Regions from separate parts of the Agrococcus versicolor genome, predicted to be linked through region 2. Evidence: predicted binding sites of a transcription regulator. Region 2 holds the regulator's gene; the other holds the start of a gene.
The links. The regulator HspR, encoded in region 2, represses chaperone genes until heat shock. The targets are predictions, from matches to a motif close to AAGTTGAGTCNNNNNGACTCAACTT.
Positions count from the first base shown of each region.

Region 1: a site for HspR is predicted at 11,905-11,929, ahead of ABD249_RS14170 (ATP-dependent Clp protease ATP-binding subunit). Genes of this name have one in related genera too.

Region 1 is NZ_BAAAQT010000008.1:362,998-378,097, reverse strand. It holds gene ABD249_RS14245 (phosphoribosylanthranilate isomerase) at 121-744, opposite strand; gene ABD249_RS14240 (4a-hydroxytetrahydrobiopterin dehydratase) at 809-1,504, opposite strand; gene ABD249_RS14235 (GNAT family N-acetyltransferase) at 1,516-2,106, opposite strand; gene ABD249_RS14230 (hypothetical protein) at 2,166-2,378, opposite strand; gene ABD249_RS14225 (GNAT family N-acetyltransferase) at 2,540-2,866, opposite strand; gene ABD249_RS14220 (DinB family protein) at 2,925-3,443, shown strand; gene ABD249_RS14215 (aldo/keto reductase) at 3,853-4,686, opposite strand; gene ABD249_RS14210 (gamma-glutamyl-gamma-aminobutyrate hydrolase family protein) at 4,683-5,390, opposite strand; gene ABD249_RS14205 (ABC transporter substrate-binding protein) at 5,463-6,332, opposite strand; gene solA (N-methyl-L-tryptophan oxidase) at 6,441-7,622, opposite strand; gene ABD249_RS14195 (amino acid ABC transporter ATP-binding protein) at 7,622-8,371, opposite strand; gene ABD249_RS14190 (amino acid ABC transporter permease) at 8,368-9,186, opposite strand; gene ABD249_RS14185 (helix-turn-helix transcriptional regulator) at 9,388-10,134, shown strand; gene ABD249_RS14180 (aminotransferase class I/II-fold pyridoxal phosphate-dependent enzyme) at 10,127-11,290, shown strand; gene ABD249_RS14175 (carboxymuconolactone decarboxylase family protein) at 11,343-11,684, shown strand; gene ABD249_RS14170 (ATP-dependent Clp protease ATP-binding subunit) at 11,944-14,490, shown strand; gene ABD249_RS14165 (glutaredoxin family protein) at 14,487-14,771, shown strand; gene ABD249_RS14160 (hypothetical protein) at 14,819-15,100, shown strand, end outside.
Region 2 is NZ_BAAAQT010000001.1:187,823-202,922, forward strand. It holds gene ABD249_RS00940 (DUF1345 domain-containing protein) at 1-137, opposite strand, end outside; gene dnaK (molecular chaperone DnaK) at 402-2,273, shown strand; gene ABD249_RS00950 (nucleotide exchange factor GrpE) at 2,278-2,976, shown strand; gene ABD249_RS00955 (DnaJ C-terminal domain-containing protein) at 2,982-3,932, shown strand; gene ABD249_RS00960 (heat shock protein transcriptional repressor HspR) at 3,940-4,371, shown strand; gene ABD249_RS00965 (hypothetical protein) at 4,433-5,872, shown strand; gene ABD249_RS00970 (hypothetical protein) at 5,877-6,476, shown strand; gene ABD249_RS00975 (ATP-binding protein) at 6,480-7,175, opposite strand; gene ABD249_RS00980 (YfaP family protein) at 7,672-8,610, opposite strand; gene ABD249_RS00985 (DUF7507 domain-containing protein) at 8,837-10,636, opposite strand; gene ABD249_RS00990 (SDR family NAD(P)-dependent oxidoreductase) at 10,735-11,664, opposite strand; gene ABD249_RS00995 (hypothetical protein) at 11,815-12,465, shown strand; gene ABD249_RS01000 (hypothetical protein) at 12,557-13,486, shown strand; gene ABD249_RS01005 (ATP-dependent Clp protease ATP-binding subunit) at 13,640-15,100, shown strand, end outside.

The sequences.
Region 1 (15,100 bases), on a different contig from region 2:
TCCGTCTCGCAGCGAGCGTCCCTCCCGTGATCGCATCGGTGTCACGGGTGAGACGTCGTCAGGCGGCCGATCGTCACGGTCGATCTTCGCCCGGGCGTGTCGCGGCCCCTGGCGCGCGCTTCAGGAGCGTGCGGCAGCGCCCGCACGCCGGGCCTCAGCGACGAAGCGCTCGACGAGGTGCGTGCCCTTCACGCCCGGCTCGACCTCGACGCCGCTCGACACGTCGACGCCCCATGGCTGCGCGAGGTCGATCGCCTGCGCGACGGTGTCGGGGGAGAGGCCGCCGGCGAGCAGCCATCGCCCGCGGATCGACCGAGCGGCATCCGTGGCGTCCCACGCGGTGCCGGATCCCGGCGTGGGCGAGTCGACGACGAGCACGTCCTCGCCGTCGTCGCCCGCGTGCAGGGATGCGCCCGAGCTCCACGCCGTCGCCCGCCACGCCTGCGGCACGCCGAGCTCGCGCAGCCGCAGGAGGTTGGCGCGGCCGTAGCGCGCGCCGTGCAGCTGCACGGCGGTCGCGCCGATCTCGAGCGCGACGGCGGCGACGTCGTCGGTCGCGCGGTCGTCGGTGACGAGCACCACGTCGACGCCCTGCGGGGCTGCTGCCGCCAGGGTGCCGGCGACCGCGGGCGAGAGGTTGCGCCGGCTGCGCTCGCTGAGGACGAGGCCGATCGCGTCGGCGCCGGCGTCGCTCGCCGCGACGACCGCGTCGCGCGTGGTGAGGCCGCAGATCTTCACGTACATCCCGGAGCCTCCGCAGCCGTCGACGAGCCTGCGTCCGCAGGCGCTCGTCACCAGCGTAGGCGCGTCAGGACGCCGAGACGTCGACGCAGAGGACGCCGCGATTGCCCTCCTGGTCGGCGATGACCGTGAGGCCCGAGGCGGCGCCGTCGTCGACCACGACGCCACCGGCGGCGACCGCGGCGGCGATGCGACGCGGCGCCTCCTCGGCGGCGACGTACACCTCGAGATGCCAGCGCTGCGCGCCCGCGTCGTCGCTCGCACCCCCGAACCACAGGTTGGGCACGCGCCCGGTCGCGTCGCGGATCTCGTCGCTCGGCGTGCCATGCCCCTGCGCATCGGCGCTGCCGGCGAGCAGCGCTGCCCACACGGGGGCGATCGTCGCCGAGGAGGCGGCGTCGAGCCCGAGCTCGACCACCGAGACGGCGGCGGGCTCGGCCTCGAGCCCCTGATCGGCGGCGATCTGCGAGATCGCGCGCGCGACGTCGACGTCGCGCTGCGTCACCCACTCCACGACGAGCTCGGCACCCGCGGCGTCGCGGTGCACGGCGTCGTCGCTCACGAGCCGCAGGTCGACGTGCGTGTCGCCGATCGTCGCGCGCGGGTGGTGCCCTGCGGCATCCCCCGCGTCAGCCACCGCAGCCAGCAGTCGCGCACCCGCTGCGAAGGAGCCGGTGCGGTACCGGGCGTGCAGCCCCTGCGCCAGCTTGCGCCAGTCGTCGAGGCCGGCGGCGGCGATCTGCTCGCCCGTGAGCATGTCCATGACCGAGGAACCTACTCCTGCCCGATGGGCGCGACCGCACGGCGCATGACGGTGTTGCGCAGGCCCTTGGGGCGGACGAAGGCGAAGCCCGCCTCCTCGTACATCGCGCGGGTGCCGTCGTACACGAACGAGCTGCTCATGCGCCGCTCGCCCACCTCGTGCGGATAGCCCTCGACGATGCCGCCGCCCTGGGTGCCGATCATGCCGAGGGCGCCGGCGAGCGCGACCTTGGCGTAGCCCTGCCTCCGGAACCGGCGGTCGACGAAGATGCACGTCACGCGGTAGTCGGGCACGAGATCCGCCTCGGCCAGGTACTGCTTCGCGTGATGGATGCCGGGCAGCTCGTCGGGAGATCCGAGCTCGGCCCACGCGACCGCCTCGTCGCCGACCATGACGAGCGCCGCGTGCGCCCTGCCCTCCTCGACGAGGCGGCGCTTGTAGTCGCGACTGCCGTCGTAGCCGGGGCCGCGATCGGCGCACGCGGGATGGAAGTAGGTGCACCAGCAGCCACCGAAGATGCCGCCGTGGCGCTCGACGAGCCCCGCGAACGCATCCCACGTGCCCACCGTCAGCGGCTCGATCGCGTGCGTCGTCGCCTCCATGGGCCGAGCGTAGACCTCGCCCCCGACCAGCGGGGCGGATGCACGCGTCGGCCGGCGGGTCAGCGCACCGCGCCCAGCACGCGACGGCGCGTCGCCCCGTAGGAGACCGCGCGGCGGCTCGCGCGGCGGCGCTCGACGCGCGTGCCGCGTCGCTCGATCACGGCCACGCCGAGGCTGAGCAGCGCGAGCATGCCCAGCAGCATGAGGGCGATCGCCGCGTACACGGCGACGCCCAGGTTCAGCAGGTCCTGCGCTCGATCCACGATGTCCATGTGCCACTCCCTCGACTCGCTTCGAGCCTCGCGGCAGGAGGGGGTGGAGCGCGTCGTCCGAAGGGGCCGACCCGGTCATCCTCGGGGATGAGGTGCGGGCGGACCGTGGGCCGACGAGCGGAGGGCGCCGACGCCCGCGCGTGCGGGGACGGCGCTCGCGATCAGCCCTGCGTGCGGCGCTCGACGGCCGCGATGGCCGCCTCGGAGACGGGCACGACGACGTCGTCCCACTGGTGGTCGCGCTCCACGAGGCGCGCGACGTACGGGCACATGGCCATGACCTGCAGGCCGTCCTCGCGCGTGGCGTCGAGCGCAGCCGTCACGAGCGTGCGGCCGAGGCCCTGGCCCGCGTAGGCGTCGTCGACCTTCGTGTGGAAGAAGATCCGGGAGCCCTCGGAGTCGACGTAGTACGCGCGACCCGCGATCGCCCCCGCGTCGTCGAGGATCTCGAACCGGTCTCCGGACTCCGCCTTGCGCACGTCGCTCATGCCTCGACACTGCCACCATCCGCCGCGTGGCGCATCCGACGTGCGGCAGGATCGAGGCATGCCCATCGAGCCCGACGTGAAGGACTGGACCTGGGTGCTCGAGCGCCCGTGCGCCGAGTGCGGCTTCGCGCCCGACGTCCCCGACGCCGACCTGCCCGCTCGCATCCGCGCCGCCGTCGGCACGATGCATCGCGCGCTGCACGACCCGGACGTGCGCGAACGGCCCGACGCCGCCACGTGGTCGAAGCTCGAGTACGCCGCGCACGTGCGCGACGTCTGCCGCGTCATGCACGAGCGGCTCACCTCCATGCTCGAGCGCGACGACCCGCTCTTCGCGAACTGGGATCAGGATGCGACGGCCGTCGAGGACGCCTACGCCGAGCAGCGCCCGCCGCGCATCGCGATCGAGCTCGACGTCGCGGCCGCCGACCTCGCCGACGCCTACGCGGCCATCCCCGCCGACGCCTGGGAGCGGCCCGGCCGCCGCTCGAACGGCTCGCGCTTCACGGTGCGCTCGCTCGGCGTCTACGCGCTGCACGACCTCGAGCACCACGCCTGGGACGTGACGAAGGGCTGAGCCCCTTCGAGGGTCGCTGCGCTCCCACCTCAGGGAGCGGGTGGGGGTCGCTGCGCTCCCCGCTCCCTGAGGTGCCGAGCGCATCCACGCGCTCCGCTCCCTGAGGTGCCGAGCGCAGCGAGCCTCGAAGGGTGCATCTGCGCGCCCCGCTCCCTGAGGTGCCGAGCGCAGCGAGCCTCGAAGGGTGCATTTGCGCGCCCCGCTCCCTGAGGTGCCGAGCGGAGCGAGCCCCCGCTCCCTGAGGTGCCGAGCGAAGCGAGCCCCCGCTCCCTGAGGTGCCGAGCGCAGCGAGCCTCGAAGGGTGCATCCACGAGCCCCGCTCCCTGAGGTGCCGAGCACGTCGGCTGGCGCATCTGGCCTCCGATCCTCGCCGCTGGCGGCGGCCGGGGGCGTTCGCCGCACGACGGCGTCAGTCGCCGGTGAACGTCCTCGGGTCCGCGCCGATGCGTGCTCCCTCGTCGAGGTCGTCGATCGCAGCGACCTGCTGCGCGTCGAGTGCGAAGTCGAGGACGTCGAGGTTCTCGCGCATGCGCTCGCGGCGGGTCGTCTTCGGCAGCACGACGCGGTCGTGCTGCAGGTGCCAGCGCAGGATCACCTGGGAGATCGTCCGCTCGTGGGCGGCGGCGATCCGCCCGAGCCCCGGATGGTCGAGCGCGGCGCCGCGCGCCAGCGGGCTGTATGCCTCGACCAGGATGTCGCGGTCGGCGCACGCTTCGACGAGGCTGCGGTCCTGATTCGTCGGGTGCACCTCGATCTGGTTCACGGCCGGGCGCGCGCCACCGTCGCGGGCGATGGCGTCGAGATGCTCGACGAGGAAGTTCGAGACCCCCACGGAGCGTGCGCCACCGTCGGCGGCGATCGCCAGGAGCTCCTGCCAGGTCTCCCGGTACAGGTCCCGGGTCGGAACGGGCCAGTGGATGAGGTAGAGGTCGATCGTCTCGATGCCGAGCCGCTCGCAGCTGCGTTCGAACGCCGCCCGCGTCGCGGTCCTGCCGTGCGCGTCGTTCCAGACCTTCGTCGTCACGAACAGCTCGTCGCGTGCGATGCCGCTCGCGGCGATCGCCGCACCGACGGCGGCCTCGTTGCCGTACGCGGTCGCGGTGTCGAGGTGGCGGTAGCCGACCTCGAGCGCGTCCTCGGTGATGCGCTGCGCCTCGGCAGGGTCGACCTTGAACAGGCCGAAGCCGATCTGCGGGATGGGCCGGCCGTCGGCCATGGTGAGGGTGGGGATACGGGCGCTCATGCGCTCCTCCGCTGGTCGCCGCGCGTGGCGGCTCGTCGTACGAGGTCGGTGAAGAGGGACCGCGACTGGGCGTGGGTCGCTGCGAGCTCCTCGGGGTGCCACTGGACTGCGAGGATCCTGCCATCGAGCGACTCGATGCCCTCGACCACGTGGCCGTCGTCGGTGTGCACGGTGGCGCGGAAGCCGGGCGCGAGCCGGCGCACCGCCTGGTCGTGGATGCTGTTCACGACGAAGCGCTCCGTGCCGAGCAGCGAGGCGAGCACGCCTGAGTCGGCGCGCACGCCGTGCACGAGCTGGTCGCGGGGCACGTCGGGGGCGTGCGCGTCAGGGTGGCCGTGCAGGGGCAGATGCTGCCAGAGCGTGCCGCCGGAGGCGACGTTCACCATCTGCAGCCCTCTGCAGATGCCGAGCACCGGCAGCGTCGTCGTCGCCCTGTGCCGCAGCAGCGCGAGCTCCAGCGCGTCGCGGGCCGGCTCGGGGTCGAACGCGACGCCCGCCTCGTAGTCCGCGCCGTAGTGGCTGGGGTCGATGGATGCGCCTCCGGCGAGCACGACGGCGTCGGGTGCGACTGCCAGGTAGGCGTCGAGCCCGTCCGCCGGTCGGCGCACGACGGCGACGCCGCCCGCTGCCTGCACGGATCGCTCGTACGGGAGGGTGTGCTGCATCTGGCCGGCGCTGATGAGCGTGATGGGCGCGGTGCGCATGAGGCTCCATGGGTCGAGTGGGGCGGGCGCGTGCCCGCCCCACCGTCGGTCGGGGTGCTGAGGAGCGGGCGGTCAGGGCCGATCGAACTCGACGTCGTCGGTGCCGGGGGTGAACTCCTCGGGGATCTCGGCGCCGGGGTAGAACTCCTCCACGAGCTCGTACCAGGTGCCGTCCTCGACGATGGCGTCGAGCTGCTCGTCCATGGCTGCGACGAGCGCGTCGTTGCCCTTCGCGACGGCGAAGCCGAGCAGGTTGCGGCTGTTCAGCTGCGAGTAGACGAGCTCCATGTTCGAGTCGGGGTACTCGTCGAGGTACCGGGTGGCGGTGCCGAACGGTGCAAGCCATGCGTCGCCCTGCCCGGCGAGCAGCGCCTGGAACGCGCTCGTCTGGTCGGGGAATCGGATCGGATCGAGCCCGAGCTCGTTGACGGCGTACTCCTCCTGCACGCTGCCCGTGGCGACGACGACCTCGAGGCTCTCGAGGTCGTCGAAGCTCTCGATCCCGCTGTCGGCGTCTGCCACGATGCCGAGGAACGCGAAGTAGTGCGGCGAGGTGAAGTCGCTGGTCTCGAGCCTGGCATCGGTGATGGTGACGCCAGCGCTGCCGACGTCGTACTGGCCGTTGTTGACGCTCGCCAGCAGCGACGCGAAGTCGATGGCGGTGAACTGCACGTCCAGGTCCATGCGGGTGCCGATCTCGCGGACCAGCTCGTTGTCGAACCCGGTGAACTCGCCCGACTCGTCGATGTAGGCGTTGGGTGAGCCGTCGGAGATGGTGGCGACCGAGAGGGTGCCGTCGGAGATGAGGCCGAAGTCGACGGTCGACTCGCTGGGCGTCGCCGCGGTCGAGCCGTCGGAGCCGGCGGATCCGGCGCAGCCTGCGAGGAGGGCGATGGTCGCGATGGCGCTCGCGGCGAGTGTGAGGGGGCGGGTGGCAGCCATGGGAGGGCTCCGATCTTCGTGGTGGGTGCTGGGGTGCGTGCGGTGGTGCCGTGCGGCGCCGGGTGGTGCCGGTGGTGCAGGCGTCGATGCGGTCGAGGATGGGCTGGGTCAGCCTGCGCCCGCGAGCGCGAAGCGCTCCGGCCGCAGGAAGTCGAGGTCGAGGTCGATGGCTCGGTCGGTCGCGAGGGCGGCAGCGATGTCGCCGACGCCTGCGGCGTGCTTTCCGCCGTGGCCGCTCTCGCCGGCGGCGACGATGACGTCGGGCATCGACGGCAGCGGGCCGAGCACGAACTGCTCGTCGGGGGTGCGGGTGCTGTGGCACACGTAACCCTCGGCGACGCGTGGGTCGAGGCTGGGCAGGAACCGTTCGACGGCGTCGAGCGAGGGATCGCCGTCGAGGTCGCGGAAGATGCGGTCGAGACCGTCGACCGACGGCTCGTCGCCGCGCGCGACGGCGCCGCGGGGTCCGACCTTCGCGAGGTCGCCGTCGGAGGCGCCGTGGCCCCAGTACCCGCCCCCGACGCCCATCTCGCGGATGAAGACCCCTGCGGCATCGAGTGCGGCGGGGGCACCTGCCGCCCCGGGTCGAGGCGCGAACCACGTCATCGGCATGCGCGTGAGTCGCAGCGGGACCTCGGGAAGCACCGTGGAGGTCCAGGAGCCGAGGGCCGCGACGACCTTCGGCGCGCGGAACGAGCCGCGGTCGGTCTCGACGCGTACGCCACCGGGGATCGCGGTGATGGCCTGCACGGTGACGCCGGAGCGGATGCTGACGCCCAGCGCGGTCGCCGCGGCGAGCGCCTCGCCGACGGCCGTCTCGATGCGCAGCACGCCCGAGAGCGGGTCGAGGACGCCGACGTCATCGGCGGCGAGCGCACCGTGGAAGGGGAATCGCTCGGCGATGGCGTCGCGCTCGAGCGTCTCGACGTCGAGCCGGGCCGCGTCCGCGGCGGCGAGCACGCCGGGGACGGCGATGCCGTCTGCGGGGCCGACGGTGAGACCGCCGCACAGGTCCACGATCGCGGCTCCCGAACGGGCCTCGAGCTCGCGGTAGAGCTGCAGCGAGCGCTGCGCGATCGCCGTGAGGCCGGGATGCTCCAGGCAGGCCGTGCGGAAGAGTCGCGTGCGTCCGTGCGAGGAGCCCTCGGCGTGGGGGCTCGCGAAGCGCTCGAGCATCACGACGCGGTGGCCTGCGGCCGCGAGCCGCCATGCCGCCATGGACCCCCATGCGCCGGCGCCCAGCACGAGCACCTCCGCATCCCAGGCGCCGGCGCGGCCGTGGACCGACATCACAGCACCTGGTCGAGGAAGCGGCGCAGTCGAGCGCTCTGGGGGTCGTCGAAGATGCGCTCGGGTGCACCCGTCTCGACGACGACGCCCGCATCCATGAACGTCACCTGGTCTGCGACGTTGCGGGCGAAGCCCATCTCGTGGGTGACGACGACCATCGTCATGCCCTCGCTCGAGAGCTCGGCCATCAGTCGCAGGATGCCCTTCACGAGCTCCGGGTCGAGCGCGCTCGTCACCTCGTCGAACAGCATCACCTGAGGCCGCATCGCGAGGGCGCGTGCGAGGGCGACGCGCTGCTGCTGGCCGCCGGAGAGCGCAGAGGGTCGGAACGGCGCCTTCGCGGCCAGGCCGACGTGGGCCAGCTGCTGCATCGCCTCCGCCTCGGCCTCCTCCCTGCCCATGCGTCGCAGCCGACGCAGCCCGAAGGTCACGTTCTGCAGCACGGTCATGTGGGGGAAGAGGTTGAAGTGCTGGAAGACCATGCCGACCCGCTGCCGGAACACGTTGGGATCGTCGCCCATGACGCTTCGGCCGTCGAGCAGGATCTCGCCGGCGTCGGGCTCCGCGAGCCGATTCATGGTGCGCAGCAGCGTCGACTTGCCCGAGCCGCTGGGACCGATGATGCAGGCGGTCGTGCCCTGCTCGACGTCGAGCTCGACGCCGCGCAGCACGTGATTGCTGCCGTAGGAGAGGTGGATGCCGCGCGCTTCGATGCCGACGGCGGCCGTGGCGGTCTGGATGGTGGTCACGAGACGGTCTCCTTGGCTGCCGGCTTCACGCCGGTGGTGGGGGTGGTGGTCGACGTCGGCTGGTCGAGGGCGCCCGTCTCGGCGAGCGGGTCGTCCTGCACGACGACGCGCTTGCCGTCGCGGAGGCGCTGGTCGATGAAGTTCACGAGGTGCGTGAGCGGCACGGTGATGATGAGGTAGCAGACTGCGGCGACGGTGAGTGCCGACTGGTTGCCGCTCATCGACGCGAAGTCCTGGGCGATGCGGAAGATCTCGCGCTGGTCGGCCTGGAGGCCCAGGTAGAACACGAGCGACGAGAGCTTGATGAGCTGGATCAGCTGGTTCATGGTGGCCGGCAGCACGCGCCGGATGCCCTGCGGGATGATGACGAACAGCATCGTGCTGCCCGAGGAGAAGCCGAGTGCGCGTGCCGCGTCGCTCTGGCCGACGTCGACGCTCTGGATGCCGGAGCGGAAGATCTCGCCCAGGTACGCGGCGGTGATGAGCGTGAGGGCCGTGATCCCGAGCGGGTACGGCGATGTCGTGCCGAACACGTCGCGGGCGAGCCAGAAGAGGCCCTGGCCCATGATGACGATGAGCAGGATCGCGGGGATGCCGCGCAGCACGTCGGTGTAGATGCGTGCCGGCCACCGGAGCCACCGCGAGTGCGACATGCCCATGACGGCGAGCAGCACTCCGAGCACGACGGCGAGCACTCCGGAGACGGCGGTGAGGAACAAGGTGTTCCAGATGCCGGCCGTCAGCATGACGGGCAGCACCTGCGCGATGTACTCCCAGTTGAAGAAGTTCTGGAAGAGCCTCGACAGAATTTCCACGTTCACGTCCCTGACGGTTCGGGTGCAGTGGGATCGAACCGATCCACACAACTGCTTGTTGAGATTTCTCTTCCAGAGTGCGGGGTCCTTGTTTCGGTCGTGTATCTCCGTCGTTTCAACTTCAAACCGATGTTGAGACCTGCAACTCCTGTTGTAGTCTCGAGTCGGTCGAGGATGCGCCTCGATCGGAGAGGCACCTCGATGGACGCACGATCGACGCAGATGGCGACCGATGGCGGCGGAGACGCCTTCATCCTGCGGATGCTGGAGCAGGTCGTCGCCACCCTCGGATCGGCTCTGCCGACGACCGTGGAGATCGTGCTGCACGACCTCGCGCGGATCCCGAACTCGATCGTCGCGGTCTCCGGCGACGTCACGAACCGCCGGATCGGCGACCCTGCCACCGACGTGCTGCTGCAGGCGGTCGTCTCGGGCTCCGACGACTCGATGGTGGGCTACCAGACCCGGCTGCCCGACGGCCGCGAGCTGCGATCCTCCACGCACATCGTGCGCAACGCGGCCGGGCAGCGCATCGCCGCGGTGTGCGTGAACGCCGACGTCTCGGCGTGGCTGCAGATGCGCGACCTCGTGACCCGGGTGCTGCAGCCGCTCTCCGCGACGCACACCCTCCCTGAGGCGCCTGCGTCTCCGGTGCCGACGTTGCGGCCCGTCGAGCAGGTCGCGGAGCCCGTAGGCGAGCGCTTCCCGCACGACGTCGACGAGCTCGCCGCGCATCTCCTCGCGTCGGCGATCGACGAGATCGGCATCCCCGTCGACCTCATGAAGAAGGAGCACAAGCTCGCGGTCGTCGCGCAGTTGCGCGAGCGCGGCATGTTCCTGCTCCGCGACGCCGTCGAGATGGTGGCCGGCCACCTCCAGGTGACGCGATTCACGATCTACAACTACCTGAACGAGATCGAGCGCACGAGCGGGGCCGAGAGTGCCTGAGCTCCAGGCCACCGTCGACGCGCTCACCGTCCAGGCGCTCCGCGCACGCGGTGGCGAGGCCTGGGCTGCCGTCCCCGAGCATGCCATCGCCGCGTGGGTCGCCGAGATGTCGTTCCCCGTCGCGCCGGTGGTGCGCGACGCCCTCGCCGACCTCGTCGACCGCGGCGAGCTCGGATACGTGTCGGCGCAGCGACGCCGCACCTACGAGGAGGCGGTCGCAGGCTGGTACGGCAGGGAGCACGGCCATCGCATCGACCCCGACCACGTGCACGCCGTGGGCGACGTCATCGAGGCGTACCGCAAGGCGCTCGCGTCGCTGCCCGGAGGTGCGCACGTCGTCGTGCCCGTGCCGTCGTACCCGCCGTTCCTGTTCGTCGCTGCCGAGGAGGGGCGCCGCGTCGTCACCATCCCGTCGAGCGCCGAGGACGGCATCGATCTCGATGCCCTGGACGCCGCCCTCGCACCCGACGCCCTCCTGGTGCTGTGCAATCCCAGCAACCCGTTCGGCCGCGTCTCGACGCGCGACGAGCTCGCGACGATCGCCGAGGTCGTCGAACGCCGCGGCGCACGCGTGCTCGCCGACGAGATCCATGCACCGCTCGTGCTCGACCCGCAGGTGGCGCACGTGCCGTACGCGTCCGTGAACGCCGCCGCCGCGGCGCACTCGATGACCGCGTTCTCTGCGTCGAAGGCATACAACCTGCCGGGTCTCAAGAGCGCGGCTCTCATCACGGCGAACGAGCGCGACCAGCGGTGGTGGACGACGCTCGGCGCGATCCCCTCGCACGGCGCGAGCATCGCGGGGATCGTCGCCAGCACGGCGGCGCTCGACGACGACGGCGGCTGGCTGGCCGACGTGCGCGCCTACCTCCTGGGCAACCGCGACCTCGTGCATGCGACGCTTCGCGAGATGCCGGCGCTGCGCGCCACGCCGCCTGCTGCGACCTACCTGCAGTGGGTCGAGCACGTGGAGGGCAGCACCGGCTCGCCGACGGCTGCCCTCGCCGCTCGCGGACTCGTCGTCACCGACGGCGCGGCGTTCGGTGGCTTCGACCACGCGTTCCGTCTGAACTTCGCATTGCCGAGGCCCGTGCTCGTGCGTGCGCTCGCGATCGTCGCCGAGACCTTCTCCGCCGCGTCCGCGGTCGCGCGCTGACGGCGTGCCGCGGGCACAGCCGACTCACCTACCCCGATCGAGGAGCCTCATCATGTCCCACTACGCCGACCCTTCCGACGCCGACTACACGCGCGTGTACAAGTCCGAGACGCCTGAGATGCTGAAGGCGTTCCTCGCGTTCGACCGGGCCGTGTTCGCCCCGGAGGGCACTGCGCTCTCGCTGAAGCACCGCGAGCTGATCGCCGTGGCCGTCGCGTTGACGACGCAGTGCAGCTACTGCATCGAGGCGCACACGCAGAACGCCGTGGCCGCGGGTGCGACCCAGCAGGAGATCGCCGAGACGTCGTGGGTCGCAGCTGCGATCCGGGCAGGTGGCGGGTTCGCGCACGGTCGCATGGCCTTCAAGTTCGCGGAGCACGCGCACGCCGTGTGAGTGCACGGGAGCCTCGCGCGGCGCGGCCAGCATCCGCCCTCGATGCAGCGGGGGCCGTCGTCCAGCAGCCGCTCGTGATGCGCCGGCCAGCGGGCGATCGCCGCGCGAGACCCTCGGGCTTCGATGGGATGACGGACCGCATCCGCCGTGGGCGAACGCGCCCTCGGAATGAGACGGACCCCTCCAGCGTCTACTTGAGCGTACGACGCTCAGATCCCTAGACTTGAGCGCAGCAGACTCACGTTTCATTGGAGGCAGGATGCCCTCGTTCCCCGGTCCCAGCGGATCCTTCGACGACTTCCTCGCTCGGCTCCTGCAGGCGCAGGGCGCCGGCAGGCAGGTCGACGTGTCGCGGCTGCTCACGCGCCGCGCGGCGTCGATCCTCGCTCGCGCCGTCGAGGGCGCGCGCGAGCACGGCCACCAGGACGTCGACGCCCTGCACCTGCTGCAGGCCACCGTCGCCCACCCGCAGGTCGCCGAGGCCATCCGCGCCGTCGGCGCCGACACCGACGCCATCGCGTCGGCCGCCGAGGAGCGCCTGCCCGCCGAGGCGGAGGCGACCGAGGGCCCGCAGGTGCTCACGGCGGGCGCCCAGCGCGTGCTGCGCGACGCCTACCAGGTGGCCCGCGCGAACGGTGCGAGCTACATCGACCCCGAGCATCTGCTGTTCGCCTTCGTCCTGGCGCAGGACACCGTCGGCGGACGCATCCTCGACGCCGCCGGCGTCTCGCAGGAGTCGCTCGGTCGCGCCATGGCCGAGGCGCAGCGCACGGGCGCCGAGCGCGGCCAGCAGGCGACGCAGCGCGACGGACGCGCGATCGACCCCGAGTCGACGACGCCCACGCTCGACGAGTTCGGCATCGACCTCACGGCTCGCGCCGCGGACGGCGGCATCGACCCCGTCGTCGGCCGCGCCGACGAGATCGCGCAGACCATCGAGATCCTCGCGCGCCGCACGAAGAACAACCCCGTGCTCATCGGCGAGGCCGGCGTCGGCAAGACCGCGATCGTCGAGGGCCTCGCCCAGGCGATCGTCGACGGCGACGTGCCGCCGCAGCTCGAGGGCAAGCGCGTCGTCGCGCTCGACATGACGGCCATGGTCGCCGGCACCCGCTACCGCGGCGACTTCGAGGAGCGCATCGGCAAGGCGATGGACGAGATCGCGGCGAACGCCGACGGCCTCGTCGTCTTCATCGACGAGCTGCACACGATCCTCGGCGCCGGTGGCGGCGAGGGCGGCATGGACGCGGCGAACATCCTCAAGCCCCGCCTCGCCCGCGGCGACCTGCACATGATCGGCGCCACGACGCTCGCCGAGTATCGGCGCATCGAGAAGGATGCGGCGCTCACCCGCCGCTTCCAGCCCGTGCACGTCGCCGAGCCCTCCGTCGAGGACGCCGTCGCGATCCTCCATGGACTCCGCCCCGCGTACGAGCAGCACCACGCCGTCCGCTACACGGACGAGGCCATCCGCGCCGCCGTCGAGCTGTCGCACCGCTACGTCACCGACCGCTTCCTGCCCGACAAGGCCATCGACCTCGTCGACCAGGCGGGCGCACGCCTGCGACTGCGACTCGGCCGCGCGGTCGACGTCGCCGCGCTGCAGGCGCAGCTCGCGACGCTCGAGGCCGACAAGTCGGCCGCGATCGAGCGCGAGGACTACGAGGAGGCGTCGCGCGTGCGCGACCGCATCGCCGAGGTCGTCGCCGAGCTCGACGGCACCCGCGCGCCGGCGTCCTCCGACGGCGCCGTCGTCGACGAGGCCGCCATCGCCGAGGTCGTCTCACGCGCCACGGGCATCCCGGCCGCGGCGCTCGGCGACGACGACCGCACGCGCCTGTCGCGGCTCGGCGACGAGCTGCACGAGCGCGTCGTCGGCCAGGACGACGCCGTCGAGGCCGTCGCTCGCGCCATCCGGCGCTCGCGCTCGGGCCTCGGCGACGAGACGCGCCCCATCGGCTCGTTCCTCTTCCTCGGCCCCACCGGCGTCGGCAAGACCGAGCTCGCCAAGACCCTCGCGGCCTCGCTCTTCGGCGACGAGCAGGCGATGGTGCGCTTCGACATGTCGGAGTTCGGCGAGCGCCACACCGTCTCGCGGCTCATCGGCGCCCCTCCCGGATACGTCGGGTACGACGAGGCGGGCCAGCTCACCGAGCGCATCCGCCGCCGCCCGTACTCCGTCGTCCTGCTCGACGAGATCGAGAAGGCCCACCCGGACGTCTTCAACCTGCTGCTGCAGGTGCTCGAGGACGGCCGGCTCACCGACGGCCAGGGACGCACGGTCGACTTCCGCAACACGGTGGTCATCATGACGTCGAACGTCGGATCCGAGACGCTCGCGAGCCGATCGGGTGCGATGGGCTTCGTGGCGCACGGCGGCTCGGGCTACTCCGAGCACGAGCTGCGCGCCCGCGTCATGGGCAGGCTGCGCGAGGCGATGCGACCCGAGCTGCTGAACCGCATCGACGAGATCGTGCTGTTCCGCGCCCTCGAGCGCGAGCAGCTGCAGTCGATCGTCGGCCTGCTGCTCGCCCAGACGTCGGGTCGTCTGCAGCGGCAGGGCATCCGCATCGACGTCGACGAGGCCGCCATCGCGTGGCTCGCCGAGCACGGCTACGAGCCCGAGTACGGCGCGCGGCCGCTGCGCAGGCTCATCCAGCGTGAGATCGACGACCGCGTCGCCGACCTGCTCGTCGGTGGAGCGGTCGGCGAGGGCGGTGCCGTGGCCGTGACGGTCGGCGAGGGTGCGCTCGTGGCGAGCGTCGCAGAGCGCGGCGCCGTCGAGGATGCGAGGATCGCGGCATGACCTCCACCGAGACGCATGAGCCCGCGGCGACCGAGCAGGGCCTGACGGTCTTCGGCGCCGAGTGGTGCCGCGACTGCCGACGCACGAAGGCGCAGCTCGACGGGCTCGGCGTGCCCTACCGGTACGTCGACCTCGAGGCCGAGCCCGACGCCGTCGAGGTGGCGCGCGAGATCTCGGGGAGGACGCAGATCCCCGTGGTGCTCTACCCCGACTCCACCCACCACGTCGAGCCGTCGAACGCCGACGTCGACGCCAAGCTGCGCGAGCTCGGCCTGCTCTGAGCCGGCCGGCACCGAGGGCATCCAGGCGCGCATGGCATCGTGATGCCATGCGCAGGACACGACGAGCGGCAGCCATCCGGCTGCCGCTCATCGCGTTCGCGGCCCTGTCGGGTGCGCTGCTCGTCGGCTGCGCGAGCGACGCCGACGCCGGCGGAGGCATCGACCTGCTGGGCGACGGGGGCGGCGAGGGCACGGGCTCCTGGCCGACGTCGGTGCCGAGGCCCGACCTGACGCTCGTCGAGGAGACCGACCTGCTCATCGCCTTCACCGCGACGTACGACCTCGGCGGCGGCTCGGTGGATGCGTACGTCGCCGAGCTCGAGTCGGAG
Region 2 (15,100 bases):
AGCGAGCTCGCGCCACGGATGCGCTCGTCGACCACGAGCAGTACGAGCAGCAGCGCGCAGGCGACGAGGGTCGCAGCCGCGATCGCGACGGTGTGGCGAGTGAGGTCGCGGTGCAGCCGCCGCGCGGGCTTCGACATGGGGACACCGTAGTGGCGGGCTCCGAGAGGCGGATCTGCGGCGTCCAGCGATGCATTGCCGATGCACAGCCACGAGGCGTCCCAGAACTTGACACGACTCGACGCAAGGTTAGACTTGAGCGTGCACGGCTCAGATCGTAGATCGCCGTCGTGCACCGGTTCCGGGGGACGAGCTCGCCGCCAGTCATGGGGGGTTGTCGGCGGGCTCCTCCACCGGAATCACGCACACCAGCAGACATCCGCAGACCACAAGGAGCAGCCACCATGGCACGAGCAGTCGGCATCGACCTCGGCACCACCAACTCCGTCGTCGCATTCCTCGACGCCGGGCAGCCCACCGTCATCGCGAACGCCGAGGGCTTCCGCACGACCCCCTCGGTCGTCGCCTTCGCGAAGGACGGCGAGACCCTCGTCGGCGAGCCGGCCAAGCGCCAGGCCGTCACGAACGTCGACCGCACCATCGCGTCCGTCAAGCGCCACATGGGCACCGACTGGACGACCGCGGTCGACGACAAGCGCTACACGCCGCAGGAGATCTCGGCGCGCATCCTCGGCAAGCTGAAGCGCGACGCCGAGACGTACCTCGGCGAGCCCGTCGGCGACGCCGTCATCACGGTGCCCGCGTACTTCAACGACGCCGAGCGCCAGGCCACGAAGGAGGCCGGCGAGGTCGCAGGCCTCAACGTGCTCCGCATCATCAACGAGCCCACGGCCGCCGCGCTCGCGTACGGCCTCGACAAGGGCAAGGAGGACGAGCTCATCCTCGTCTTCGACCTCGGTGGCGGCACGTTCGACGTCTCCCTCCTCGAGGTGGGCAAGGACGACGACTTCTCGACGATCCAGGTCCGCTCGACCGCCGGCGACAACCGCCTCGGCGGCGACGACTGGGACGAGCGCGTCGTCGAGTGGCTGACGAAGAAGTTCAAGGAGTCGACGGGCGTCGACGTCTCGAAGGACAAGATCGCCCGCCAGCGCCTCAAGGAGGCCGCGGAGCAGGCGAAGAAGGAGCTCTCCTCCTCGACGTCCACGAGCATCCAGCTGCCATACCTCTCCCTCACGGAGAACGGCCCGGCCAACCTCGACGAGACCATCACGCGCGCCCAGTTCGAGCAGATGACCTCCGACCTCCTCGAGCGCACCCGCAAGCCCTTCGAGGACGTCATCCGCGAGGCGGGCGTCACGGTCGGCGAGATCGCGCACGTCGTGCTCGTCGGCGGCTCGACCCGCATGCCCGCCGTCACCGAGCTCGTGAAGAAGCTCACCGGCGGCAAGGAGCCCAACAAGGGCGTGAACCCGGACGAGGTCGTCGCCATCGGCGCCGCGCTGCAGGCCGGCGTGCTGAAGGGCGAGCGCAAGGACGTCCTCCTCATCGACGTCACGCCGCTCTCGCTCGGCATCGAGACCAAGGGCGGCATGATGACGCGCCTCATCGACCGCAACACCGCGATCCCCACGAAGCGCTCCGAGACGTTCACGACGGCCGAGGACAACCAGCCGTCCGTGTCGATCCAGGTCTTCCAGGGCGAGCGCGACTTCACGCGCGACAACAAGGCGCTCGGCACCTTCGAGCTCACGGGCATCGCACCCGCGCCGCGCGGCATCCCGCAGGTCGAGGTCACCTTCGACATCGACGCCAACGGCATCGTGCACGTGTCCGCGAAGGACAAGGGCACCGGCACCGAGCAGTCGATGACGATCACGGGCGGCTCGAGCCTCTCGAAGGACGACATCGAGCGCATGGTGAAGGACGCCGAGGAGAACGCCGCCGCCGACAAGGCCCGTCGCGAGACGGCCGAGACGCGCAACGGCGCCGAGCAGCTCGTCTACTCGGTCGAGAAGCTGCTGGCCGACAACGCCGAGGCGCTGCCCGACGACGTGAAGACCTCGGTGCAGGCCGACGTCGACGCGCTGAAGACGGCGCTCGCGGGCGACGACGACGCCGCGCTCAAGACGGCCTTCGACACCCTCACCGCGTCGCAGCAGAAGCTCGGCGAGGCGCTGTACCAGCAGCAGGCGCAGGCCCCGGCCGACGCCGACGGCGAGCAGCCGCAGGCCGACCAGGAGTCGTCGAACGACGACGACGTGGTCGACGCGGAGATCGTCGACGACGAGGACGACACGAACGAGAAGAAGTAGTCCGATGAGCGACGACATCCGTCCCGAGGACGACAACGAGGGAGGCCCGGTGTTCCGCGACAAGCGACGCATCGACCCCGAGACCGGCGAGGCTCGCCAGAGCCCGGCGGACGCGCAGGCGGCCGCCGCCGAGGCAGCGGAGGCGGCCCAGCCCGCCGCCTCCGCGCCCGACGCGTCGGCACCCGACCCCGACGACCTGACGGCCGAGGACCGCGCCCTGCTCGAGGGCGAGGCGCAGAGCCTCGCCGACGAGCGGGCCGGCTTCGAGGCGCAGATCGCCGCGGGGCAGGAGGAGGTGCGCAGGCTGCAGGCCGAGTACGTCAACTACCGCAACCGCGTCGAGCGCGAGCGCGCCGCGGACAAGGCGGCCACGACGGCATCCGTGCTGTCGGCGCTGCTGCCCGCGCTCGACGACCTCGACCGCGCCGAGCAGCACGGCGACCTCGACGGCTCGCCGCTCGCGCTCGTCGCCCAGAAGCTCCGCGCATCCATCGCGGGCCTCGGCCTCGAGGCCGTCGGCGTCGTCGGGGAGCCGTTCGACACCGCGATGCACGAGGCGATCGCGCAGCTGCCGAACCCCGACCCGCAGGCGACCGAGATGACGATCGCCGACGTCGTGCAGCGCGGCTACCGCATCGGCGAGCGCCTCGTGCGCCCGGCGAAGGTCGCCGTCTTCGTGCCCGCCGACGCACCGGCGGAGTAGGGGCGATGGCGAGCAACGACTGGTTCGACAAGGACTTCTACGCGGTGCTCGGCGTCGCGAAGGACGTCGACGCCGCCGACCTCAAGAAGCAGTACCGCAAGCTCGCGCGGCAGTTCCATCCCGACTCCAACCCGGGGGATGCGAAGGCCGAGGCGCGCTTCAAGGAGATCTCCGAGGCGTTCACCGTGCTGTCCGACGCGAAGCAGCGCGAGGAGTACGACTCCGTGCGCGCCATGGCAGGCGGGCGCCCGCGCTTCGCGCCGGGCGCGCAGGGCGGCTTCGAGGACGTATTCGGCGGCATGTTCGGGCAGGGCGGCGGCCCGCGCGTGCAGTACTCGCAGGGCGACTTCGAGGACATCCTCGGCGGGATGTTCGGCGGCGGAGGCGGGGGAGCGGGCTTCCGCGCCCCCCAGCGCGGCCGCGACGTCACGGCGAACGCGCAGCTCGACTTCCTGTCGGCGGTGCAGGGCGACACGCTGAAGCTCACCGTCGGCGGACGCTCGATGACGGTCAAGATCCCCGCGGGCGTCCACGACGGCCAGAAGATCAAGATCAAGGGCAAGGGTCAGGCGTCGATCACGAACGGCCAGCCCGGCGACCTCATCGTCACCGTTCAGGTGCGCCCGCACCCGGTCTTCCAGCTCGACGGTCGCAACATCCGCGTCGACGTGCCCGTGACGTTCGCCGAGGCGACCCTCGGCGCGACGATCGAGGTGCCGACCGTCGGCGGCGGCACCGTGCGCCTCAAGGTGGCACCCGGCACGCCGTCCGGCCGCGTGCTGCGCGTCAAGGGCAAGGGCGTGGCCTCCCCGCAGGGCGCAGGCGACCTGCTCGCGACCGTGCAGGTGGCGGTGCCCTCGCACCTCAACGCCAAGCAGCGCGAGGCGCTCGAGGCGTTCATCGCGGCGTCGGGCGACGAGTCGCCGCGCGACGACCTGCTGGCGAAGGCGCGGTGACCTGAGCGTGGGACGCATCCCGGAGGAGCTCGACGAGTCGAGCCCGATCTTCTCGATCGCTGCCGCGGCCGAGCTCGCCGGCATGCACCCGCAGACGCTCCGCCAGTACGACCGCATCGGCCTCGTCGAGCCGCAGCGCACCGCCGGCAACACGCGGCGGTACTCCATGCGCGACATCGGGCAGCTGCGGCAGGTGCAGCTGCTCTCGCAGGAGGGTGTGTCGCTCGAGGGCATCCGCCGCATCCTCGAGCTCTCGAACGAGGTGCGCGGGCTCAAGGCGCGCGTGCGCGAGCTCGAGGCGACGCTCGCCGACCAGGTGATCGACCGCCGCGGCCGCGTCTTCGCCGCCGGGGCCGAGGGCGTCACGTCGCTGCGCTCCGGCGCGCGCCCGGCGAAGCGCAACCAGGTCGTCGTGTGGCGGCCGCTGCATCGCGGCTGACCGCGGCGCGGACGCCGCACGACCCACCTCGGTCACAGCGACGGCGGGTACCGTCGCGGATGTGAGCGAGCTCGAGGCCCCGCCGCCACCCGGCAGCGACACCCCCGTGCCCGGCGACGTCGTCGCGGCTCCGCGCCGCCGACGCGCCGCCGCCTCTGCGCCCGACGGGCTCGTGCCCAAGACGGCGCTCGAGCAGCGCGCCGAGCGGCGCGAGCGCGAGCGTCGCGCACGCGCGCTGCCACCGCCGCTCGCGAACCCCATGGCCGGAGCGGTGCCACCCTACGCGGCGCAGCTCGCCTGGGAGGCGCAGCAGCGCGCCGGGATGCCGGGCGTCGGGATGCCGGGCGTCGGGGCGCAGGCGTTCGCCGGTTCGCGACCACCCGCCGGCCAGCAGCCGCCGCGGTCGGCGCCGCCTCACGCGCCTGGACCGTATCCGGGTCAGGCGGCCCCCGTGCAGCACGGAGCTCCGGCGCAGACGGGTGCGGCGCAGCCGCACCCGGCCTTCCCGCAGCACGTGCCGAACGGGACGCAGCCGTATCCGGCGTCGCCGCAGCAGCGGGTGTCGAACGGCACGCAGCCGTATCCGGCGTCCCTGCAGCAGCAGGTGTCGAACTGGCCGCAGCCGTACCCGGCGTACCCGCAGCAGGCCCACCTGGCATCGGTCGGGTGGCCCACGGCACCCGGGTACCCGTACGCCCCGCCCGGCGTCGGCCAGCCCGGCGGGTACGGCTACGCATCCGCGCCGCACCAGCCCGGCGGATACGGCTACGCGCCCGCGCCGTACCAGCCCGGCGGATACGGCTACCCGCCCGCACCGTACCCGCCCGTGATCGCCGCGCCGCCGAAGCCCAGGCTGACGCGTCGCCAGACTCGAGCGGCGGTGCTCGGCTCGCTCGTCGGCCAGACGCTGCTCGCGCTCGCGACGCACCTGCTCGTCGCCTCCGCGTTCGTGCTGCTGCTGTGGGGCACGCTCTCCGAGGGCGGCACCGACGGGCTCGACGCGCTCGAGGCCGACAGCCTCACCGACGTCGTCGCGTTCTGGGCAGACCCGGCGCGCATCCCCCTGACGGTCGTGATCGTGCTGCTCGTGACGGGCGCGATCGGCGCTGCCGGCTGCATCGCCTCGTACCTGTGGCAGCGCTCGGCGGGGCTCGTGGGCATCAAGCGGTCGATCGCGCTCGCCTACGCGACCACGACGGGCATCGGCGGGTTCGTCGGCCTCGCGCTCTGGCCGATCGTGCTGATCTTCGGCCTGTTCGGCATCCTGCTGAGCTCCGCCTCCCTCACGGTCGGGTCGCTGTGGGGCTGGCTCTTCCTGAGCCTCGCGATCTCGATCGTGCTGACGGGCGCCGTCGGCATGCTGTTCGGCTGGGTCTACCTCCTCGCGTTCCGTCCGCGGCCCACCTGGGCGCAGCTGGAGGCCGCGCAGCGTCAGGCCGAGATCGACGCCGAGCGTCGTGCTGCCGAGGCGGACGCCGCCGAGCTCTCCCGGGTGGAGTGACCCGATGCCGCAGGTCGGTCGAGCCGAGCGCGAGCGGGCCGTGCGCCCGCCGCTGCCGCCGCACGTGCGCACCGCTGCCCGCAGCGCCGGTGGCTGGGGGCTGACGCTCTTCTCGGCCGGCGTGAACCTCGTGGTCGCCCTCTCCGCCGTCGGCACGGTGGTCGCGCTCGCACGCTGGTTCCTCGTCGAGCTCGTCGCCGGCAGCGACGGCGTCGAGCAGGCCGTCGCGAGCTGGCTCGCGAGCATCGACCCGACGCCGTGGATCGTCACGATCGTCGTCGTCCTCCTGATCGCAGGCGGGCTCGCGGCGCTCGGCGCCACGACGAGCATCCGCATCCTCCGCCGCGCGGGCATCGCGCGTGCTCGCGAGATCACGTGGTGGTGCTGCGGCGTCGGCACGGTCGTGCAGGCGGCGCTGAGCATCGCGTCCGGATGGATCATGACGCTCGTGGGGCTGCTGACGGGCGTCGTGGGGCTCGGCATCGTCGTGCTGATCTACGTCGTCGTGTCGACCCTGCTCACGTCGCTCGTCGGATACCTCGCGGGCCCGCGGCTGTGGATGGCGCGCACGCGGCGCGAGCTCGCGCGGGCTCCGGCGGCGTGAGCGTCAGCCCGCGTGGCGGGCGAGCTCGCGGCGGATCGCGCGCGGACGCAGCGGACGGCATCCCGCGTCCGTGAGCGCACGGACGATCGTCGGCTCGCGGCGTGCGAGCAGCAGGCCGCGCCGCACGAGGAAGGCCGGGCTCTTGCGGCGCTCGCGCAGGTCGCGCAGGAACCGGAACGCCATCGTGGTGCCCCGCGGACGGCGGACCGCGATCGCGTCGAGCAGCAGGCCGCGCTCGAGCGCCGGCGCCACGACCTCGCTCGCGAAGATGCCCTCGGCGACGAACGCGCGCGCATGTCCGAGCTCGAGCGTGCGCCAGCCGACGCGATCGCTCAGCGCGATGTCGTACTCGGGCACCTTCGTGGTGCCGGTGGTCGCGAGCTCCTCGATCGCGGCGATCGCGTCGGGCAGGTGCCACGAGCCGGGGTGATCCCAGTCGACCTCGCCCGTGTCGAGCACGGGGAGGGCGGGGTCGCCCGCGACGCGGTAGAAGTCGTCGAGCCGCAGCACCGGCAGCCCCGACGACTCCGCGAGCCGCGACTTGCCGGAGCCGGACGCACCGCCCACGAGCAGCATCCGTGCGATCGGCGCCTGCTCGGGCGTCTGGGGCGACGGCTGATCGGTCTGCTCGGACGCCGGTCGTGATGCCGGCTCGGGTGCCTCGATCGCGTCGTCGGAGGGCGCGGGCGCATCGGGCATGGACTCCATGATCCCACGGGCCCGGGCATCGGCGCACGCTGCCGGATGCGCGGCTCGCCGCCTCGGCGGCGCCGGATCCGCGGCTGAGCGAGTCGTCGCGTGCGCATTGCGCTTGGCGTGCCGCTCAGGCGTGGATTCGGCGGTGATCGGAGTCGGACCTGGTGAGGCGACGCCGCGGACCTGGGCAGGGCGAGGACGCGGCCCGCGCGGCGGCGGTGCGGCGACCGCGCCGGTACGTCGGACGGGCCGAGGATGCTCGGCTCCCGGCTCCCGGCTCCCGGCTCCCGGCTCCCGGTTGCCGCCGGATCCGCGGCTGAGCGGGTCGTCGCGTGCGCATTGCGTCTCGCGTGCCGCTCAGGCTTTGATGCGGCGGTGATCGGAGGCCGATCTGGCGGGGCGACGGCACGGACTTGGAGCGGCGAGGGCGCCGCCCGTCGGGAACGACGGGTCGGCACGACGGGTCGGTGCGACGGGTCGGGGCGACGGGAGGCTGCCGCTACGGCACGTCGAACCGGCCGACGAGGATGCCCGCCTCCTCGCCGCCGCCGAGCCCGGGCGCCTCGAGGATGCCCTCCCACCGGTAGGTGCGACCGATGGCCTGCACCGTCACGACCCAGCTCGTCCGGTCGATGTCGCAGTCGGCGTAGAGGTTGAGGCGCACCTCGTACGTGCCCGACGGTGCCTCGCCCGTGGGCCAGGTGACGTTCTCGTTGCGGATGCCGTCGATGCTGCACGACGGATTCGAGTCGAGGTCGAGCTCGCCGCCCGAGGGCGAGGTCGTGGAGCCGTAGTAGATGGTGTCGCCGTTCGGGTCGACCACGTAGAGGTCGGCGTCGACGTCCTCGTTCCACGACACGCTCACCTGCACGTCGCCCGTGCCGACCTCGACGACCGAGATCGCCGTCGCATCCGTCGAGCTCGTCGTGCCGGCGTCGTCGGCGACCGCGACGATCACCGAGAAGTCGGTCGTGGGCGGGCTCTGCGACAGGGTGACGACGATCGACGTGCTCGTGGTCGGCGCGCCGAGGTCGATCTCGTACGAGCCCGGCCAGGCCGTCGGCGTCGTCGACGAGGCGGACGTCGGGCCGACGCCGACGTGCACCGACGAGAAGGGCTCGTCGGCCGAGACGACGATCTCGACGCTGCCGCCGTTGACGGCGATGGCGCGGTCGGTGACGGTGACGGTGCTGCCGGAGCCGGGCGTCACGGCGTCGCCGACGCTCGCACCCTCGGCGTCGCCGCCGTCGGCGGTCGCGGCCGTGAGGTAGTCGTCGATGCTCGCGTCCGCCGGCGGAGTCGTCGAGGTGGGGCCGGCATCGGACGTCGTGGGGCTCGGCGGCTGGGGGATGCTCGGGATGCAGCCCGTCAGCGCGATGCCGGCGACGAGGATCGCGGCGAGTGCCGCGAGGGGGCGGCGGCGAGACGTCGTACGCATGCCGCGAGGCTAGGCCGCGATCCTGGATGCGCGCGCCGAGCGCACCGCAGGCCGGCGCCAGCGACCGCGCGCGAGGACGCCGAGCCGGGCGCCAGACCAGCCCCGACGGGACGGCGGGACCCGGCCCGACCTCGTCGGGGAGCCGACGCGACCGCGCGCGAGGACGCCGAGCCGAGCGTCAGGCCGGCCCCGACGCGCCGGTGGGACCCGGCCCGCGCGAGTCGGTTCAGCCGACGCGGCGACGCAGCACGACGCCGAGCCCGAGCAGCAGCAGCGCCATGCCGGCCATCCAGGAGAGCGGCAGGAGCTCCCCACCCGTCGCGGGCAGGGATCCGCCGGACGATCCGGCCGCGCCACCTCCGACCGTGCCGCCCGGCGCCGGCGGCGAGCCGGTGCCCGGCGCCGTCGACGGCGGTGCGGTCGAGGGCGGGGCGGCTGCGGAGACCACGACGCTCGCGCAAGCGGCGGCCTCCTGGTCGACGCAGGCGTCGACGGGCTCCAGCGGCACGACGACGTCGCCGACGGAGGCCTCTCCCGCGGCGCGCAGCTCGAGCACGGAGCCCGGCGTCGTCTCGCGCACGACGCCCGTCAGGGTGAGGGTCGCCGACTCCCCGCTCGCGAGCGGCCCGACCTCCCAGCGCACCGCGCCGTCGAGCACGTCGCCGCCGCCGGCATCCGACACCTCGAGGCCCTCGGGCAGCGCGGCCTCGACGACGGCTCCGTCGAGCGTCGTGACGCCGGCGTTTGCGACGACGGTCGTGAAGGTCACCGACTCGCCCGTCGCAACCTCGTCGACGGAGGCGCTCGGTGCGATCGAGCCCGACGGGTCGACGACGCCGACGAGCCACGACGAGTCCTGGGCGATCGGCGCCGCCGCGCCGGCGATCGCCACGCCTCGCGAGTCGACCGGTGCGCCCGTCGCCGTGGCGGTGCGCGCCTGCTCTCCGAGGACGACCACGCTCGTCGCGGTGCACGTCGCCTCCTCGCCCACGGCGAGGACGGGGATGACGTTCGTGCCGTCGCCGCAGTCGATCGAGGCCGCGTCGACCAGGTCGTCGGTGACCACGACGGATGCGAGCTCGGTCGTGCCGGTGTTGGTCACCGTGAAGCCGTGCTCGACCTCGGAGCCGACCGGCAGTCGAGGACCGGGGGCGGCTGCGACGTCGACGCCGTTCGTCGTCGTCTCGATCGAGACGCCGGGCGCAGGCGCAGCCGTCGGCAGCAGGAGGCCGAAGCGCGTGATGCCCGAGCCCTGACGGTTCGCCATCTCGAGCGACAGCGACGTGACGGCCTGGGTCGTGACGAGGACCTCGATCATGCCCTGGTCGAGGCACTGCGGCGCGACGGCGTACGCGTTCGCGTCGGTGTCGTACGTGACCGTCGGCGGCGTCGAGCCGCTCTGCACGACGCGGTACTGGTAGTCGAGCCAGGCGCCCGCGGCATCCGAGGTCGCGACGAAGCGCTCGTCGATCCCCACCCCGGCACCGGTGCCGCACACGTCGACGTCCGCGACCGCGAGGCGGGAGCCGGCCGGCAGCACGCCGCCGGCCAGACCCGAGAAGTCGAAGTCGTAGGAGAAGGCCCAGCGCTGCGTGCGCTGGTCGACGGAGAAGGCGCTCGTGAGGACGTCGTTCGCGCCGGGCCATCCCGTCGGCTCGATCGCGCCAGGGGACGTGGGCCAGGCGGTGAGGAGGGCGCCCTGGGTGCCGGCACCGCCCGCGGCGAGCTGCGTGACGTCGAGGTCGATCGATCCGGCGAGCGACGGGTCGAGCACCCTGCCGGTCGTGCCGGCGGGCTCGTGCACGCGCAGCTCGAACGACGTGGAGCCGAGGATCTCCACGTCCGTGCGCGCCGTGCCATCCACCGAGACGGGCTCGAGGCCGGCCCACGTGCCGCCCGGCGCCTGGGTGCTCGACGCGAACCGGGGCTGGATGGGAGCGGGCGCGGCCTGCGCGGCCGCAGGCGCCACGAGCGCGAGGGCGACGATGGCGACGAGCGCGCTTGCGGATGCGGTGCGGACGCGCATGACGGCTCCTCGAGACGGGGGTGGCGCCGGGGACTCCGGTGCCCGACTGTACCCCGAGGCTGTACCCCGGCGCGATGGGTCGCGACGCCTGACCCGCCTCAGTCGTCGTCGCCCGCCGCATCCTCTCGCCGCATGCGCTCGCGGATCCCACCGTCGATCGTCGCGGGCGCGGCGCCCGGGTGGTGGATGGCGCCCGAGGTGTGCGGCACCGGCGTCGCGCGCTCGACCTCCGCATCGATCGTCGTCGCCGACAGCCGCTCGGTGATGCCCGGCAGGAGCCGGTGCGAGAGCCGTGCGACGCGCGCCTTGGGGCCGACGGGCTGCTGCTCCCTCGGGTCGGTGCACGCGGCGACGATCGCGTCGACGACGATCGCCGGGTCGTCCATCGCCGCCATGCGAGGTGCGTGGCCGGTGTAGTTCGCCGCGGCCGTCCACCACGGGGTGTCGATCGCCCACGGCATGACGGTGCCGACGCGGATCGACTCGTGCGCGCCGACGAGGCGCAGCTCCTCGTTCAGCGAGCGGCTGAGGCTCAGGACGGCGGCCTTCGTCGCCGCATAGGTCGTCTGCAGCGCGAGCGGCACCTCGCTGTCGACCGAGCCGACGTTGACGAGGATGCCCTCGCCCTGCTCGCGGAAGCGGGTGAGCGCCGCATGCGCGCACAGCACGAGCCCGGTCAGGTTGACGTCGATGAGCCGCACGTGGTCCTCGATCGGGATGTCCCAGAACAGCCCGAGGGCGCCGACGCCGGCGTTGCTCACCCAGACATCGATGCGTCCGAAGCGCGCGACGGCCGCGTCGGCGAGCGCCTGCACCGCGACGGGATCGCTCACGTCCGTGGGCACGGCGAGCGCGCTGCCGCCCGACGCCTCGATCTCGCGCACCACGTCGTCGAGCGCGTCGCCGCGTCGCGCCGCGACGACGACGTGGGCGCCGAGCTCTCCGAGCCGGATGGCGGCCCCGCGGCCGAAGCCGCTCGAGGCTCCCGTGACGACGATCGTGCGGCCTGCCAGGTCTGCATCGCTCATGCCTCGATCGTCGACGCTCGCGGCAGCATCGGCGAAGCCCCTTGCGTACGGGCGTCGGGAGCCTCGGAGTGCCGTCGTGGCGGCACGCGCACGCCGTCGAGGACCGCGCCAGCCCTGCGCCGTCTCCGCGGGCGCGTGCCAGCATGAGGCATGACCTCGCGACCCGTCCTGCGTGCCGTCGCCGCCCTCGCCGGGCCGGTGGCGCTCACGATCGCCGGCGCGACGCATCCGGCGCACCTCACCGCGGAGTCGGCGCAGTGGTGGCACGACCTCCACGTCGTCATGCTGCCGCTGTTCCCGCTGCTCGGGCTCAGCGTGTGGGCGCTCGTGCACCGCGTGCGCGGCGGCCTCGACGGCTGGCTCGCGATCGCCGCGCGCGTGCTGGCCTTCGTCTACGCGATGTTCTACACGGGCCTCGACGTGCTCGCCGGCATCGGCGCCGGCGCCCTGACGGTGCATCGCGGGATGGGCGGGGAGATCGGCTCGGCGAACTCCGTGATGTTCTTCGAGGGCAACGTGCTCGCCGACGTCGGCACGTGGTCGCTCCTCGTGGCATTCGCGCTCGTCGGCCTCATCCACCTGCGCCGCGTCGGCTGGCGCTCGCTCGTGGGCACCGCGGTGCTGCTCGCCGCATCCGTGTCGTTCATGACCTCGCACGTGTTCTGGCCGCGCGGCGTGCTCACGATGGCGGCGTTCGGCGTCGGCGTCGCGCTGCTGCTCGTGGCCGAGCGGTGGACGAGTCATGCGGCAGGCGAGCACGACTCCCGAGGGGCCGTCGCGCCCAGCGACCGCAGCGTCTGAACGACGCGCGAGCGGCACCCCGGCGTCGGCACGCGTCCAGGTGCGCGTGGTGCCATGGGGGATGCGGATCCCTCGTGCCCGGCTGCTCGCCGTGACCATCGCCGGCTCGGTCGCGCTCGCAGGGTGCACGACGAGCACTCCGCCGGATCCGTCCCCGAGCGCCGCTGCGCCGACGACCCTCGACGAGCTCGCGACGGCGCTCGTCGACGACGGCGTCGTGCGCAGCGCCTCCCTCACGATCCGCGAGGCATCGGCGGTCGAGCCCGAGACCCTCTCGATCCTCGTCCAGGGGCTCGAGGAGTCGACGCCCGAGGAGATGGTCGCGATGCTCGCCGAGGTGCAGGAAGGCATCGACGGCGTGCTCGACGACCGCCCGGCGAGGACGCAGATCCAGCTCTCGACGCTGCGCGCCGACGAGCGGTACGCGTCGGTCGACATGCAGCTCGACCTCGGTCGCGACGTGCTCCTCGAGCTGCTCGTCATCGCCACCGGGACCGCGTGCGCCGACGTCGCCACGAGCACGGTCGAGGAGTTCGCGTACGTCGACGGCGACGACGAGCTCGCCGGCGTCTCGGCGAACGTCGCGACGCTGCGATGCGCCGTGGAGGCGGACGATGCGGTCGCCCTGGCTGCGACGTACGACGAGATCACGGCGATCGCGCCGACGTCCTCGGTCATCGCTCGGACGCGCTGGCGCATCGAGCCGCTCGCCGTCGCCCCGGGCTCCCCGCAGGGCGACGCTGCCGAGCTGCGCCTCGACGCCGGGCCCATCGACGGCCGCCAGCAGCTCCTCGTCGACCTCATGACCCTGGCCGAGGATGCCGGCGCCGAGCAGGCGTACGTCGAGGACTTCGGCGACCGCGTCGACGTCGGCGGGCGCCTGCCGCTCGACCAGGCGCCCGTGTGCGACGTCCTGCTGGAGCGGCTGCGCGCCGTCCCCGACCTCGACATCCGCACCGTCGCGTTCGACGACTCGGCCGTGCCGGACGAGTACTTCGACGTCTGCTTCCTGCAGGAGTGAGGGGGCCGGCAGGGGTCGACGTCGCTCCGCTCGGACACCGATCGACCCTCGCCTTTCCAGCCGTTCGAGCGTAGACTTGAGCCACGCACGCTCAAGTTTCGCGAGCGCCGCGATCCGGCGCTCGCAAGTCACGAAGGAGACGCATTGGCACGAATGGGCGGGATGAACCCCGGGCAGCAGGATCAGCGCAGCGCGCTCGAGCAGTTCGGCACCGACCTGACCGCGATCGCGCGCGCGGGTCGACTCGACCCCGTCATCGGACGCGACGCGGAGATCCGCCGCATCAGCCAAGTGCTGTCGCGGCGCACGAAGAACAACCCCGTGCTCATCGGCGAGCCCGGCGTCGGCAAGACGGCCGTCGTCGAGGGGCTCGCGCAGCGCATCGTCGCGGGCGACGTGCCCGAGAGCCTCAAGGGCAAGTCGATCGTGACGCTCGACGTCAACGCCATGGTCGCCGGCAGCAAGTTCCGCGGCGACTTCGAGGAGCGCATGAAGAACGTGCTCGGCGAGATCCAGAAGGCCGACGGCCGCATCATCACGTTCATCGACGAGCTCCACATGATCATGGGAGCGGGCGCCGCCGAGGGCAGCCAGGGCGCGTCGAACATGCTCAAGCCGATGCTCGCGCGCGGCGAGCTGCGCCTCATCGGCGCGACGACCCTCGACGAGTACCGCGAGTTCATCGAGAAGGATGCCGCGATGGAGCGGCGCTTCCAGCAGGTCTACGTGGGCGAGCCGTCCGTCGAGGACACGATCGCCATCCTCCGCGGGCTCAAGGAGCGCTACGAGGCGCACCACAAGGTCACGATCGCCGACTCCGCGCTCGTCGCCGCCGCGGCGCTGTCGAACCGCTACATCACGGCGCGACAGCTGCCCGACAAGGCCATCGACCTCATCGACGAGGCCGCGTCGCGCCTGCGGATGGAGATCGACTCGGCGCCCGTCGAGATCGACGAGCTGCGCCGATCCGTCGACCGCCTGCAGCTCGAGCGGCTCGCGCTGCGTCGCGAGCGCGACGACGCGTCGAAGGCGCGCCTCGAGGCCCTCGAGCAGCAGCTGCAGCAGCGGCAGGCGCAGCTCGGCGACCTCGACCGGCGCTGGCAGGCCGAGCGCACGTCGCTCAACCGCATCGGCGGGCTGCGCGAGCGCCTCGACGAGCTGCGCATCCAGGCCGAGCGGGCCCAGCGCGAGGGCGACCTCGAGCGCGCGTCCCGCGTGCTCTACGGCGACATCCCCGAGGTCGAGGCCGAGCTCGCCGAGGCCGAGGCGGGCGTGACGGGCGAGGGCCGCATGGTGTCCGACCAGGTCGGCGCCGACGACATCGCCGGCGTCGTCGCGGCGTGGACGGGCATCCCCGTCGGGCGGCTCCTGCAGGGCGAGACCGAGCGGCTGCTGCGCCTCGAGGACGAGCTCGCGTCGCGTGTCGTCGGCCAGCGCGAGGCGGTCGGCGCGGTGTCGGATGCCGTCCGCAGGTCGCGCGCAGGCGTCTCGGATCCCGACCGGCCCACGGGCTCCTTCCTCTTCCTCGGGCCGACGGGCGTCGGCAAGACCGAGCTCGCGAAGGCGCTCGCCGAGCTGCTGTTCGACGACGAGCGCGCCCTCGTGCGCATCGAC